DNA from 2 places in the Lysinibacillus sp. FSL W7-1291 genome. Region 2 is predicted to be linked to the other one. Evidence: riboswitches for the same ligand, from Rfam matches in the RefSeq annotation. Region 2 holds a riboswitch; the other holds the start of a gene.
What was found. A riboswitch is a leader RNA that binds a small molecule or an ion and turns the genes downstream of it on or off. The one in region 2 is predicted to bind cobalamin.

Region 1 (7,819 bases), 1.9 Mb from region 2:
AATGCGCACTCAATAAAGTCAATTGCTCAGAAGTGCTTGGGAAAATTGTAGATGAAGCTGTACAAATCCATGGTGGCTATGGCTATATGCAAGACTACGAGGTTGAACGCTTATATCGTGACGCTAGAATTAGCCGTATTTTTGAAGGAACAAATGAAATCAACCGTTTAACAATGGCGAAGCTACTATATAAGAAGTATTCACAAGCAACATCTACCGAAAATGCTCCAGTAGCATATCAACCAGCAGAAAAGAATCAGCAATACATCCGTCTTGCCAAGTACTTAATGCAAATAGCCATCGCTGTCATTGCTGACGCACAGATTCAATTGGAGCAAGAGCAGGAATATATGCGTCTGCTAGCTGATATAGCAAAAGATATTTATGTTATGGAAGCTTCTTTACTGCGGACGGAAAAGAACGCATGTGACAATATGAAGCATTTGATGACAGATATTCTTTGTCAGGAAGGCTATCGTAAAATAGAAAAAAGGACAATCGACATTATTTGTGCTGCTGAAACAAATGAACAAAAGCGAAAAACAAGGTTAGATCATATTCAGCGCTTAAACATCCCGCTCCATCAGAATCTCTTTATGAAAAAGCGAGAGATTGCAAGAGGGATCATCAACAATCCAAAATCGATCAGTTCATTATCATAAACAGGAGGGAAAATCATGGTTGATACATTTGCCAATGTTAGTAAAGAAGGTGCCATCACGCTTATTCATTTAAATCATCCACCAGCAAATACGTTGTCATCAGCTTCTATTGAACATCTTCGTGTCATTTTTAAAGAATTAGCTGAGGATGAAGAGACGAGAGCTATCATTGTGACGGGCTCTGGACGATTTTTTGCTGCGGGAGCAGATATAAAGGAATTTGTTGCTGCCTTTGGGCAACAGGATAAAGCATTACAAATGGCTGAGGCAGGCCAAGCGCTATGTGATGAAATTGAAGCCATGAAAAAGCCTGTTATTGCTGCTATTAATGGGCCAGCCCTTGGAGGAGGACTGGAGCTAGCGTTAGGCTGTCATTTCAGGATTGCTTCAAGTAATGCCATTGTTGGTTTACCAGAATTAAAGCTTGGCTTACTGCCGACATTCGGAGGCACTCAACGACTGAGCAGAATAACAACGCAAGCAAAGGCTCTACAATTAATTTTAACAAGCCAGCAATTAAGTGCTGACGAAGCACTACAACTAGGTATTATTCAAGTGGTGACGGAGCCAGATGAGCTTCTGCCAACTGCCAAAGCCCTTGCTCAGTCTTTTGTTGAGGGCAAAAGTATGACAAGTGTATCCCGTACAATTGAATGTATAATTCAAGGTGGGAAGGATCATCTCCAAAAAGGGCTGGAATTAGAACGAACACGCTTTGCTGAGTTATTTTTAACAGCGGATGCTAGAGAAGGCGTTCAAGCGTTTATAGACAAAAGACAGCCCAACTTTAAACATTTGTAAGGGAGGAAACTACTATGACAAATGAAGTAATATTTTCCGTCAGTGATGGTGGCGCAGCAAGCATTACGCTGAATCGTCCTCAAGCTTTAAACTCACTTTCTATAGAAATGCTAAAGCCCATTGGTGAGAAACTAAAGGAATGGCAGGCGAATGATCAAATACACTTGATAATTCTAAGAGGTGCTGGCGAAAAGGGCTTTTGTGCTGGGGGTGATATTAAAACACTCTATAAAGCTCGCTCCAGTCAGGAAGCTTTCCAAAATGCCGAAATCTTTTTTGAGGAAGAATATCAAATAGATAAGGCAATCTATCACTACCCAAAGCCTATCATTGCTTGCCTTGATGGCATTGTCATGGGAGGTGGGGTTGGTTTAACGTATGGGGCTAGCCACCGAATTGTGACAGAGCGAACAAAATGGGCTATGCCAGAAATGAATATTGGCTTCTTTCCTGATGTTGGAGCTGCCTATTTTCTAAATAAAGCGCCTGGCTATGTAGGATATTACTTAGCTTTAACAGCTTCGATCATCCAAGCTGCAGATGTTCTCTTTGCTAATGGTGCAGATAGCTATATGACGAGCGATCATTTACAAGCATTCCTCACACGCATTGAACAAACGAACTGGCATACAGTGGAAACTAGCACAGCTCTAAAGCAATTAATAGAGGACTATTCAAGTACACCAACAGCAAACAGTGAGCTTGCCAGCCTTCAAAATAAAATCGATCAACATTTCTCAAAACATACAGTGGAGAAGATAGTCGAATCCTTAGACAATGACCCAAGCAAATTTGCACAAGAAACAAAGCAGTTGCTTCTATCTAAATCTCCATCATCCTTAAAAATTACATTAAAGCAGCTGATAGATGCTCAACATAAAACGGTAGAAGAATGCTTTGCGACTGATTTAATTTTGGCAAAAAACTTTTTAAATCATGAGGATTTCTATGAAGGGGTTAGGTCTGTCGTCATTGATAAGGATCGAAATCCTCAGTATATCTATCAAACATTCGCTGATTTTACAGATGATATACTTGAAAAATTCTTTCAAGACAGTAGTGAAACCGTAAAGAAGTAAGAACAATGATATCTTCGCTCAATAAATGCTGAAACCATCTACTTGTTAAGAGGTAGGTGGTTTCTTAAGTGTTGTTCTGTAGATTTTCATAGGGTTTTGTCAGAGAACGTAGAATGATATGTTATACTATAAAAAACGGAATAAAAGGATAAAGGTACAAATTCAATAGAATTTGTTTAAAAGGGAAGAACGGTGAAAAGCCGTCGCTGTCCCGCAACTGTAATTAGGAGCACATTTTAAAAACCACTGTTATGTATGTAATGGGAAGGGAAAAATGTGTGATGATCATAAGCCAGGAGACCTGCCTTTATCTAGTACAGCCAAAACCTACGCGGATAGGGGGTGTTGAGTGTGACGAATTACCTTCATCATACTCATAGTGCGACAACCAAAAAAAGAGTCTCTATTCAATATAGACGACTTATTTTATATTGGTTGAAGAACTATGAAGTATGTCAGTCATAGCTAGCATCTTCCCATTAGGGCAAGATGTTTTTTTATGAATAAATAGGGGTGAACAAGATGACATCACATTCAATTTCATTTTATATAAATCAGTTAAAGCAGCAAATTATGAACAACCTTTCTGGTGAGCATATTAGGCCTTTACAGCTTTATATTAGGAAGTTAATAGAAGAAAACCCAAATGATTATACATCTATTAATGATACCTATTTAACGATCAAGCTTGAATTAGTCGAGACATGTCATGATAGTAGATAAAAAATCTGAAGACATAATGGACAACATAGATATGAATCAAAAAGTTTTATATAGAAAATTGGATCATTTTGAAATGGAAAGAGGCTTGGTATTAGAAAGTTTAGACATTTTTCTAAGATGGAATCAACAAACACAATACCTTTCTGAAGACAAGCTTCAAAAGCTTTGGATGAAACTGGTAAGGAAGTATAAATTCTCTCTCGATGAATGGGAAAGAACTGCTGGTCATACAAATATCCATGCTTATCTAGTGAAGGAGCAAGGACATGGGTTACAAAAGTTGATGCGCTTTTACAAAGATCGCCACGGCATAAAATGGTTGGAAAATGCATTTCATTATGGAATGTCATTACTCATTGAAGTTGGAAAAATGCCTGGATTAGAAATGTTTTTCCTAACAAATTTAATATGTTACAGATGGGAAAAGGATTATTTAGAGGATGCAGATGTTCAACAGTTTTTTTGTCATTCAATAAATGGTAAAGTGAAGGAGGTCTATGAAAGTTTCAGGGCTTTCGATCAAGAACAGAATCTGTTAACCGCAACTACTCTCTATAAACTTTTATCAAAATATAATCCTCATTTTCAAGTGAATTCGGCAGCAACGCCTGAATTTTATAAGGAATTGTCCTTATTTGTCGAAATCGAGTAATCCATACGTTCGACATGTCAAACAGTCTATTATTCTTTAGAATATAGGCTGTTTCTATGTGAAATACGCTAGTATATTTAATGCTCATAGATCCGTAGTAACAAAAAATCTCGTACATAGTTTAGATACATAATGAATTAAGATATAAGTAATAGATGGTGAAATTCCTTCGAAAGTTATAATTGAAAATAATGAATAATCAAAAAATAAAGAAGTTTAGAATCTAGATTTACTTTTTATATGAAGGATGGTACACTTAAAACTATTGAACAACAACTATATATTGTGTTCGTTTTATATAGGTGCTACTATATGTAGTTTAAAAGGGAAGTTCGGTACAATTCCGACGCTGTCCCCGCAACTGTGAAGCTGACAATGATTACAACCACTGTGCATTCGCATGGGAAGGGAATCAGAGGATGAAGCAAAGCCAGGAGACCTGCCTCTATAAAACAATTAATCATTTCTTCGGGGATTAAGAAATGGGAACGTCAGTATTTTTGGTATGGTAACGTTTCCATTTAGCTATCTCTCTAGAGGAGATAGCTTTTTATTATATGAAAAGAGGGATTTCTATGAAACTTTATACGAAAACAATCTGTCCAAAATGCCTTTGGGTAAAATCTGAATTACAACGTGCAGGACTTGAGGCAGAAATCGTCAACATTGATCACGATGAACAAGCTAAACAAACAATAATCGATGCAGGTTTTTTAAGTGTGCCTGTTTTAGAAATGAATAATACATTTATAGGAGATGTTAAGGACATAGTTTCTCATATTGAGATGATTGTTCTATGATCGTTTACGCAAGTCGTACAGGAAATGTCCGGAATATTGTTTCCAAATTAAGGGCAGAGTCTGTTGAGCTCTCTGAGGAATTACAATTGAATAAGCCTTATCTTTTAATTACTTATACTGATGGCTTAGGCGATATCCCTGCAAAAGTGGAACGTTTTTTAGAAAAAAACAGAGATTTTTGTAAAGGAGTAGTTGCCAGTGGCAATAGTAACTTTGGGCACAACGTATTTGGGGCTGCTGGTGAGAAAATCGCTGCTACCTATCATGTACCCTTAGTGAGAAAATTAGATTTACGAGGCAATCAAACAGATTATGAAGCCATACAAACGTTTTATGAAACGAGGGTAATAAGATGAAAACCTATTTAAAGCTAAATAATGACGTACTGAATCGTTATAGTTCAACTGGGCTACTTGAATTAGAAAAGGATCGTGAAGCTACACGCCGCTACTTTTTAGAGTATGTCAACGTGCGTTTACGTTACTTTATTGATATTGAAGAAAAAATCCGTTATTTAGTTGATGAGGGCTACTACGAGAAAGCATTTATCGACATGTATGAAATGGAATTTATTAAGAAGTTGTACAAAAAAGCATATGATTATAATTTCCGCTTCCCATCCTTTATGAGTGCAAGTAAATTTTACGATAGCTATGCTATGAAAAGTCGTGATGGAGAAGAGATTTTAGAAAAATATGAGGACCGTATTGTCATTATCGCCTTGTATTTAGCACAAGGGAATACGGTGCTAGCAGAACGTTCTGTCGAAGCAATGATGGAAGCTTATCAGCCTGCTACACCAACAGCATTAAATAGTGGTAAAAAAGCACGTGGTGAATTAGTGAGCTGCTTTAAATTATCGATGGATGATTCCATGAATAGTATTGCTGAAAATATTGGTTATTGCTTAGAGCTATCAAGACTTGGCGGTGGGGTTGGAGTTAACTTAACTGATTTACGCCCTTTAGGTGACCCTATTAAAGAGATTCTAAATCGTGCCAGTGGTGTCATCCCAGTTGCTAAACTGTTAGAAAATTCTTTCAGTTATTCCAATCAACTAGGGCAGCGAAATGGCTCTGGTGTTGTCTATTTAAATATTTTCCATGCAGACATTGAAAATTTCATTTCATCTAAAAAACCGAATGCCGATGATAAAATTCGCCTCGCAACATTATCAACAGGAATAATTATACCAAGTATTTTCTTCGAACTTATGAAACGTGATAAAGATATTGTCTTGTTCAGCCCATATGATATTTTCAAAGAATATGGCAAACGCATGTCTGAGATTTCCATTTCAGATATGTACTATGAGCTACTTGATAACCCTAAAATTCGTAAAATTAAACGTTTGAATGCACGTAGGCTGTATACAGAAGTGAAAAAAGCACAATTTGAATCGGGCTATCCGTTTGAAATTTTTGATGATAATGTCAATGAAGTGCATCCTTTAAAAAACATCGGTCGCGTAAAAATGTCCAATCTATGTACCGAAATCCTGCAAGTTCAAGAAACAAGCATTATTACAGATCAAGATCAACCGAATGACTATGGATTAGATGTATCCTGTAACTTAGGGTCGATTGATATTCATGCAGCAAGTAAAGTAAATGATTTCGAAGCCTTAATCGATACGGCTATGCACCTATTAACAAATGTGTCGCAAATGACGCACATTAAAAATGTACCGTCTGTTGCAAAAGCCAATCAATTAATGCATTCAGTAGGACTTGGTTGTATGAACCTCCACGGCCATCTTGTGACGGAGGGCATTTTATATGGCTCCAAAGAGTCGATTGATTTCATGGATCGTTTTATGGAAGCGATGAACTTTTATTCACTCAAATCATCGATGGAAATGGCTAAAGAAAAAGCTGCAACTTTTTATCGATTTGAGGACAGTGATTATGCATCAGGTAGCTACTTTGACCAATATGTCAATAAAATCGACGAAGAACTATCACCTGTTGTGTTAAAAGCACTTGGCAATATTCCAATCATTACGAAAAACATGTGGGAAACGCTTAAGCAAGATGTGATGCAATATGGTCTATTTCATTCCTATCGTTTGGCTATTGCACCAACTGGCAGTATTTCCTACATACGTAGCTGTACGGCTTCTATTGCGCCATGTACTGAGCGTGTAGAGGTTCGTGATTATGCAGATAGTAGAACGATTTATCCAATGCCTCATTTAACAAATGATAACAGTCATTTATATGTAGAGGCATATGATGTTAATCCGTATGATTTAATTGATTTGTACGCTGCTTCTCAAAAACACGTTGACCAAGGTATTTCCATGACGCTTTATGTAACAGATAATTGGACAACTGAACAATTAGCTAAAGTATACATTTATGCATGGGTAAAGGGCATTAAGTCCGTTTACTATGTTCGTCAACGATTACAAAGCTTAGAGGAGTGTGTAGCATGTCAAATATAATTTATGAGGCGGTCAATTGGAATAAGGCAACGAGTGAACTTGCCCAAATATTTTGGGACCAGCAATGGAAGCAAATTTGGTTTCCTGAGGAAATTGCGGTCAGTAAAGATATCAAACAGTGGAAAAGCTTTGAGCATCAAGACACGTATAAAAAAGTGTTCGCGGGATTAACGTTACTGGATACAGTTCAGACCAATATAGGGATGAATCGTGTGGCCGCTTATACAGACGATTTACAAGAGAAGGCTGTCCTAACCGTTTTTGATGCATTTGAGGCAATCCACGCCAAATCCTATTCTTATATTTTTACAACGCTTTGTACAAACGAAGAAATAGATGAGTTATTTGAATGGGTCAAAAAAAATGAATTTCTACAATATAAGGCCAATAAAATTGCGGATATTTATAATAGTATCGAAGAAAACGATCCAGAAAGCTTATGGAAAGCGATGTTCTCCTCCGTTATGCTCGAATCTTTCCTTTTCTATTCTGGCTTTTTCTACCCGCTGTACTTAGGAGGACAAGGCTTCCTACGAAACAGTGCTGAGATTATTTCACTTATTTTACGCGACGAATCCATCCATGGTGTCGCAGTTGGATTTTTTGCTCAAAATCTATTCAAGCAATTTTCAAAAGAAAAACAAGAAGAGCTCAAT
Region 2 (7,819 bases):
CTACACGTAAAGAATTATTTTCACCTATTTTTATTGATGAGTTAGAAAGATTGCAACATAGTGTGAAGCCTTTACCAGCAGAGCAAGTTACACAAATTTTAGAGGGTTCACTTCCACAACCTATGGATGAAATCTTTAGTCATTTTCAAATGGAGCCCATTGCAGCAGCGTCAATTGGCCAAGTGCATAAGGCACGACTCAAAAATTATGAAGAGGTTGTCGTCAAGCTATTGCGCCCAGAAGTAAAAGGGATTATGCGTGATGATCTTGAAATTTTAGAGGAATTTGCTAATTGGCTTTCAACAAAATCGACTTGGGCAGAGTCATTAGGCTTTCGGGAGTTAGCGGGTGGGTTTGCCGATGGACTACGTGAGGAAATTCATTTAGATATTGAAGTGCGTAACACATTACAGGTAAAGAATGCGCTAGCCAAAAGTGATTATAAGGTGCGAATTCCTAAAATTTATACAGCGTATAGTAATGAGAATATCATTGTGATGGAATATATTCGTGGACAAAGTGTGGCGGATGGGGCATCAGAATTCAAACGTTTATCTATTGATCGTAGGCACTTTGCCAAAACGGTATTATATTCTTTCTTTGAGCAAATGCTATTCTCAGGTATTTTTCATGCAGATCCACATCCAGGTAATATTCATATCGATGAATCGGATGGCACACCCGTTTTGCTCGATTTTGGAGCCGTTGGACGATTAGGAGCTACACAGCAAGAAGGCTTAAAGCTATTTTTGATGGGCATTCAGCTTAATGATTCAAGCGTGTTATATGATGGCCTAACATTATTAGTGGAAAATGCTGATCATGCAGAACGCGCAAGAATGGAGCAGGCCATCGATCAAATTTTATTAAAAATCTCCTATGTTGATCGCATACCAACTGAAGAATTGATCCATGCGCTCTTTACAGTGGTAAGAGATTTTGGACTTGCATTTTATCCTGCTGTAGGATTGGCTCTCCGGTCCTTGGTGACGCTAGATGGCACATTACGGGTCATTGATCAACGTTTCGATATATTTACAGAGGCAAAGGATTTTTCTGCTACATATATGCGTGCGTCTTTCCTAAAGCCATTTAAAGAACCGATGGCAACAAAAGAGCGACTGCAGGAGGAACTATCCATGCTGATTCCCACTTTGCGAAAAATGCCAAGAAGGGTAGATCAACTCATTCAACGGGTTGAAAGTGGGAAAATCATTTTACATCATGATATATTCTCGGATGAACATAATGCACGTTTTATCACACATCTGTTTTCTCGATTTGTTCTGCTTCTAGTAGGGATAACATTTGGCATTATATCTGTCGCTCTTTTAGCCATCTCACAATTTATTCATGATTCGTATGCGGTATATTTAAACACAGCCGCTTATTTAGGTTTATTTTTATGTGCAATTTTGTTAGTGAGATTATCTATACAAGCACTGAGATCGATGAAGCAGTAGGTAGGGATTGATTCCCTACCTCATGTTGTTGAAAAAGGTGATGTCAACGGCAGAGACGGGTGGGGGGTTCCGCCAGCGCCTTTTCCAGGGGGCGTCTTATGAGCCGCTTTGCTCACTGCGTTCGCTCTAATCAACCATGTTCAAAAGTGTCTTTTCCCTATCTTTCATACGAGCCGTAGTAAACAAATTAGCCCATTATTTGTCTTCTTAGAGAAAGGAGAGGCCCTTATTTTCAATGTGGAGAAGTGCTGAGTGACAACACCCCTCCATAAAGAGTAGTGAATACCCTTCACTTTATTGGAAAATCTTAACTAAAAAGAAACATTTTTATGGGAAGGCTACTTGACTCCCGTGGGATAGCGAGTCAGGCGAGCCCCTGCACAGAGCGATAGCGGAGGAAGCGGCTCGGCGCTCGCCCACAGGAAAGCAAGTAGCCTGCAACGGAAATCCATTTTCACTTTTCGCGAAAATTCTATTGGTGGTTTTTTTTCAAACATTAGTAGGTAGGGATTGATTCCCTACCTTTTTCATTGAAATATTTGAATAAAATATTACAAAAACATTACAAAGTGATGTGTAGGTCTAATGTTGAATCAGCTAATATCGACATTAGATAGAATAAATTAGGCGTTTTGTAGAATAAAGTAGTTTTCTTGCAAATATTACAGAAATATTTCGAGTTTTACTAATGTATTAAATAGACATGAAATAGTATAAAAGTTATGCCGAAAATGCTAAACTTTAAAAGGCTAAAATAAATATAAGAACATTTGATTAAAATAGAATCGTTCAAGTGATTACATAGAATATCTAGAGCGAAATTGACAGATGAAGGGGAATGAAAATCAGTGGGTAAGCGCAATAAATGGCGTAAGTCGATGGTGCTAGCATTAGCACTAGCTGGCGGCTTATTATTTAATACAATTCAACCAACAGAAGTACATGCCGAAGAAACTTCTCAACAAATGATTGAGAAAAAGGCTGAAATTGATGCACAAGTTAAAAAATTACAAGAAGAATTAACAAAGTTACAACAAGAGATCGACGCAAAGGTGAAAATATTTAAACAGGTACAAGCTGATATTAAAGAAGTGGATGCTAGTATTGTTGAAACACAAAAACGTATCGAGCAACGTTCTAAAATTTTAAGTGAGCGTATGGCTGCATACCAAGCACAAGATAATACTGTAGGCGTTTATTTAAATGTCGTTCTTGAAGCAAAAAGCTTTGCCGATTTAATGGATCGTGTCGTAGCGGTCAAAACATTAATGGATGCTGACCAAGAATTGGTAGATCAACAGGAAGCAGATAAAGCAAGCTTAGAGCAACAAAAAGCTATATTAGATGAAAAACAAAAAGAGCTTCAAAAGCAATTCCAAGAGCTTCAACAAAAGGAAAGCGAAATGGAAGTGAAAAAGGCTGAAAATGAAGCGAAATCACTTGCATTAAAAGCTCAAATTGCAACGAAACAAGAAGAAGAACGTTTAGAGGCAGAGCGTAAAGCAGCTGAAGAAGAAGCAGCCCGTTTACGTGCGCTACAAGCAGCAACTCCAGTTGTACAAGCAACTCAAAATAATGATGGCGGCGTGCCACAAAAAATTGTTATGGGCTCAGGAGCTGGTACGGCTTCTTCAGGAGATGCTATTTCAACAGCTAAACAATTCCTAGGACGTCCATATGTCTGGGGTGGTAGTAACCCATCGACAGGCTTTGACTGTTCAGGTCTTGTACAGTGGTCATACAAACAAGCAGGTGTTTCTTTACCACGTACAGCATCACAGCAGTATTTAGCAACTCAACGTATCTCAGCAAGTGAAGCACGTGTTGGAGACTTAGTATTCTTCAGCTATGGTTCTGGTGTAGCTCACGTAGGTATTTACTTAGGGAACAACACAATGATCGATGCTCAAAACAATGGTATCGTAATTGAATCACTTGATTGGTGGAATCAATACTTAGTAGGCTTTGGTCGTATTCAATAAGCCTCTATATTTAATAGACGATTGACATGATGAAAAGGTCATCTTTGTAGAGAAAAAATATACAAAGATGACCTTTTTTATTTTGCTTTAGTGTTCATCTACCTCCTTTGTCGAGGAGAGATGAACACTTATTTTGCATTTCCAGTGGTTTAAGAGGAGCATTAGAGGTAAGCTCGAAGCGTAATGACTTTGCATTAAATTTTAAAATTTAGCTTAATGACACCTGTCTCTTTTAAGGCAATAAAGAAAATGATAACAAATGGGCCAACGAGTAAACCGATGATACCAAATAACTGTAGACCAATGAACATGGCAATTAATGTTGGCAAAGTGGATAAGCCAATGTGGTCGCCCATTAGTTTAGGCTCGACGACACGACGAATAATAAGTAAAATAGCAGCTAAGATGAATAATTTTACAGCGATAGCTGTGTTTCCCATTAATAGATGGTATAGTCCCCATGGGGCTAATATAATAATGGACCCTAGGAAAGGAACGATATCTATTAACCAAATAATAATGGTCATCGTAACTGCATATTTCGGTTGGATTAATAGTAATCCAATAAGTGTGACGCCACCTATGATAAAGCTTACAAATAAGTGTGCCTTCATATAACCGAATGTTGCATCTTTTAAACGATTTAAGATGATTTTTATTTTCTTTGCTGTGTTAGGCTTTAAATATTTATAAGTGATTTCCTTTAATTTGGGCAAATCAAGCATAAATAGGAATAAAGCAATCATATAAACGAGAAGACTGATAAATAGGCTTGGAATCTCTGAAAAGAATGCTGAAACTTTGTTATAATTAAAGAAGCTTAAAAAGGATTCTTCAACTTTCTTTATGAAATCCATAGTGGTTTTTTGAAGCGAAGCACTTACTTCAGGTGGAAAGTCCTCTGTGTATTTAGAAATATTTTCTTGCATATGAAGCCACATATCTGATAGCTTGGAAATATAATAGGGAGCTTGCTTTGACAATATAATTATTTGCGACATAATTTGTGTAATGGATATATAGCAAATAATAGAGATAACAATAACACTCACTATGTATATAAAAGCAACTACAATTTTCCTTGACATTTTCCATCGCCTTTTAAAGAACATAACAATGGGTTCTAAGAAAAATGCACTGACACCAGCAAGTATTATAGGCATGGATACAGGGATTACAAAATAGGCAGCTACAAGTAGAGAAAGAATCACAATCAATCGGAAAATCATTTTCCTAGCATTAAATTTATTCATAAACTCACCTTCTTTGAGAAAAAAATTAAGTTAAGTGTACCATAAATCAAATTTTATTACGTTCTGAAACAATAAAGGTAGGGATAAATTATGGAGAAAGAGATTTTGCAACTTTTTAATAATCTAACAGAGCATGACCGCGATATTGAATCTTACGAGGAACTAATAAAAATTCTGCAGGAACCCGTAGATTGGACATATGCAGTCTGGGAACAGCTTGTACAAGCACTTACATACAAAGATGGTCATGCACGTGCACGTGCTGCACAAATTTTATGCGCCTTAGCCGCAAAAAGTGACCCAGAAGAAAGGGTATTGGAGGATTTTTTAAAGATTTGGGCTGTGACTTATGATGAACGATCCGTTACAGCTCGAAATGCATTACAAGCTATTTGGAAAATTGGGCTAGCAGGTCAAGTACAAAGTGACTTAGTGGTGTCTTATTTAGCAAAGAGATTTCAAACTTGTTTAGATGAGAAGCATCCGACTCACATTCGCCATGATATTATTGTATCTTTTAAAAAGCTATATGACGAGACAAGTGACATAAAGTTATTAGACATTGCCCATCGTTTAATTAATGAAGAGCAGGACGTTAAATCTAAACAGAAGTATAAGTCAGCCATCCGTTCAACGTAACGAGATGGTGTTTTTTGTGCAAATTATTTGGTAAATTATTGAATAGTCAACTATAATAAATGAAAAAATAAAAGGGGTTAAGACATGAGCATTTATAATTATTTAGTACGAAAACCTAATGGTGAAATTTTATCCATGGAAACATATCGTGGAAAAACGATGCTAATTGTCAATACGGCGAATCAATGCCGATTTACATATCAATTTGATGACTTACAAAAAATGTATGATAAATATGGGAAAGATAATTTTGTCGTTCTAGGATTTCCTTGCGATCAATTTGGTCATCAAAATCCTGAAGATGGCGAGGAGACTACGCATCTTTGTAAAGTGAATTATGGCGTTACCTTCCCAATTTTTGAGCTTGTACAAGTAAATGGAGAGACTACCCACCCATTATTCAATTATTTAAAACATGAAGTGGATTTTCGAGAGTTTGGCAAGGCGAGCATGCAGGAAAAAATGCTTGCTGAGGCAATTGTTCAACTTGCCCCTAACTTTTTAGATGGTCGTAATATTCGCTGGAACTTTACAAAGTTTTTAGTAGATGCTAACGGCAAGACCGTTGCACGCTTTGAACCAACAGATTCACAACTTGATATTGAACAGGCAATTGAAACTATACTATAAAACAGTTTTGTTTATCTTATTCTTTAGAAATGGTGACGATCCATTCAAAGCACAGCTATTTTTTCCTATTAATATATGATAAACTGCTTTACAAGTGAATTATTCTTGCAGAATAAAGGTGCTAACAAGCATAATCGGGAATTCGGTGAAAAACCGAAGCTGTTTCCGCAACTGTAAGTACAGCTAGTATAAAGGTTTACCACTGTCTTAACAGAGATGGGAAGGTACTTTATCACACATTCGTTTTTTATGTAATGAACTGTACAAGCCAGGAGACCGACCTTTGTTTGAACGTATAAAAACTTCTCGGAAGCTAGGAGGATATACGGCAAATACATAGGCTATGTCATGTTAATTTGGCCATTATTATGTTATTTTCGTCGTTCCTTTGCGTAAAGGAGCGGCGTTTTTTTATGCAAGAATTTTCATAATGAAAAGTGGGGGGATCGCAAGTGAAAAAAGATGCACGTTATTCTTGTTATCCATTTATGCGTGAAAAAGCTTCGACGGTTGATTTTGAGATTCGAACAGACAGTCTGACTACGCATTTGGGAGTTGCTTTAGCTGCAGTTAAGAAAGAGGATGTACAAGCTGTTGTAGAAGATTTAATGATTATTTTACCTATGGCCTACCATGTCAATGGCTCGGTTCGTGGAAAACTAGCTGTAACAGAAGAGGATCTTGCTTGGTTAAGTGAGCGCTATGATTTTTATGTTCGTCATGTGAAGGAAGAGATACAAAACTTTGTCTTACCTCAAGGTACAGAGGCTGCCGCTGCTCTACATCTTTGCCGTAGTGAAGCAAAAAAATCATATCGTACATTACACAAAGTATCGGAAGAACGAGAGGTTCCAGCTATTCTTTTTGATTATTTAGGCCTATTAGCCAATGTGTGCTTCGTTATGGCTGTCTTTATGAATCAACAAGCAGGGATAGCTGAAATATCATTTATTAGTAAATCATATCCGATGAAAAAGAAAAAGGAGAATAATAATGAAGAAATTATTTAATGTTCAATGGCTAACAGTACTCTTCCTTGCAATGATTTTAGCAGGTTGTGGTACTTCAGTAGATACTAAAAATAAAGACGCTTCACAGGATACACAACAAACAGAGCAAACAAACTACAAAGTGACAGATGATCGCGGTGTAGAAATAGAGTTTAAAGAAGTACCAAAAACAGTTGTATCATTGCAACCAAGTAATACAGAAATTTTATTTGCTCTAGGTGTTGGTGATAAAATCGTAGGAGCAACTGAGTATGATACTTACCCAGAGGAAGCACAGAAAATTGAACGGGTTTCTGATTCTGTGAATTTTAACAGTGAACGAATCATAGCGTTGAAGCCAGATGTTGTTATAGCTTATACGATTGGTGATAAGGAAGCAATGAAACCACTTGAAGATGCTGGAATCAAAGTGTTTGTTATTCAATCAGCAGCTACATTCGATGATGTTTATGGTGACATCGAACAGATCGCAGCTGTAATGGGTGTTGCAGATAAAGGAAATGAAGTAAACGAAGAGATTAAAGCGAAATTAGCTGACGTTAAAGCAAAGGTGAAGGAAGTAAAAGCACCGAAAAATGTTTATTTAGAAATTAGTCCTAAGCCCGATATTTATACAGCAGGCTCTGGTACTTTCCAGCAAGAAATACTAGATGCAGCCAATGTTAAGAATGTTTTTTCTGACTTGAGCAGCTGGGCACAAGTTTCTGAGGAAGATGTCATAGTGAAAAACCCAGATGTTATTTTAACGACAGTAAACTACACAGAGGATCCAATAGGTGAAATACTTGCACGTGATGGATGGAATACAGTGACAGCAGTTCAAAATAAAGCAGTACAGACTC

Region 1: another riboswitch for cobalamin. It lies ahead of NST76_RS11235 (glutaredoxin); the one in region 2 lies ahead of NST76_RS20295 (hypothetical protein).

Annotation. Positions count from the first base shown of each region.
Region 1 covers NZ_CP151994.1:2,298,697-2,306,515, forward strand. Annotated here, with positions in the region: gene NST76_RS11210 (acyl-CoA dehydrogenase family protein) at 1-662, shown strand, start outside; gene NST76_RS11215 (enoyl-CoA hydratase-related protein) at 678-1,463, shown strand; gene NST76_RS11220 (enoyl-CoA hydratase/isomerase family protein) at 1,478-2,542, shown strand; cobalamin riboswitch at 2,678-2,866, shown strand; gene NST76_RS11225 (hypothetical protein) at 3,065-3,265, shown strand; gene NST76_RS11230 (hypothetical protein) at 3,252-3,917, shown strand; cobalamin riboswitch at 4,201-4,379, shown strand; gene NST76_RS11235 (glutaredoxin) at 4,493-4,717, shown strand; gene nrdI (class Ib ribonucleoside-diphosphate reductase assembly flavoprotein NrdI) at 4,714-5,073, shown strand; gene nrdE (class 1b ribonucleoside-diphosphate reductase subunit alpha) at 5,070-7,163, shown strand; gene nrdF (class 1b ribonucleoside-diphosphate reductase subunit beta) at 7,151-7,819, shown strand, end outside.
Region 2 covers NZ_CP151994.1:4,180,477-4,188,295, reverse strand. Annotated here, with positions in the region: gene NST76_RS20320 (AarF/UbiB family protein) at 1-1,463, shown strand, start outside; gene NST76_RS20315 (C40 family peptidase) at 2,312-3,445, shown strand; gene ytvI (sporulation integral membrane protein YtvI) at 3,640-4,698, opposite strand; gene NST76_RS20305 (hypothetical protein) at 4,789-5,337, shown strand; gene NST76_RS20300 (glutathione peroxidase) at 5,422-5,967, shown strand; cobalamin riboswitch at 6,067-6,267, shown strand; gene NST76_RS20295 (hypothetical protein) at 6,420-6,977, shown strand; gene NST76_RS20290 (ABC transporter substrate-binding protein) at 6,961-7,819, shown strand, end outside.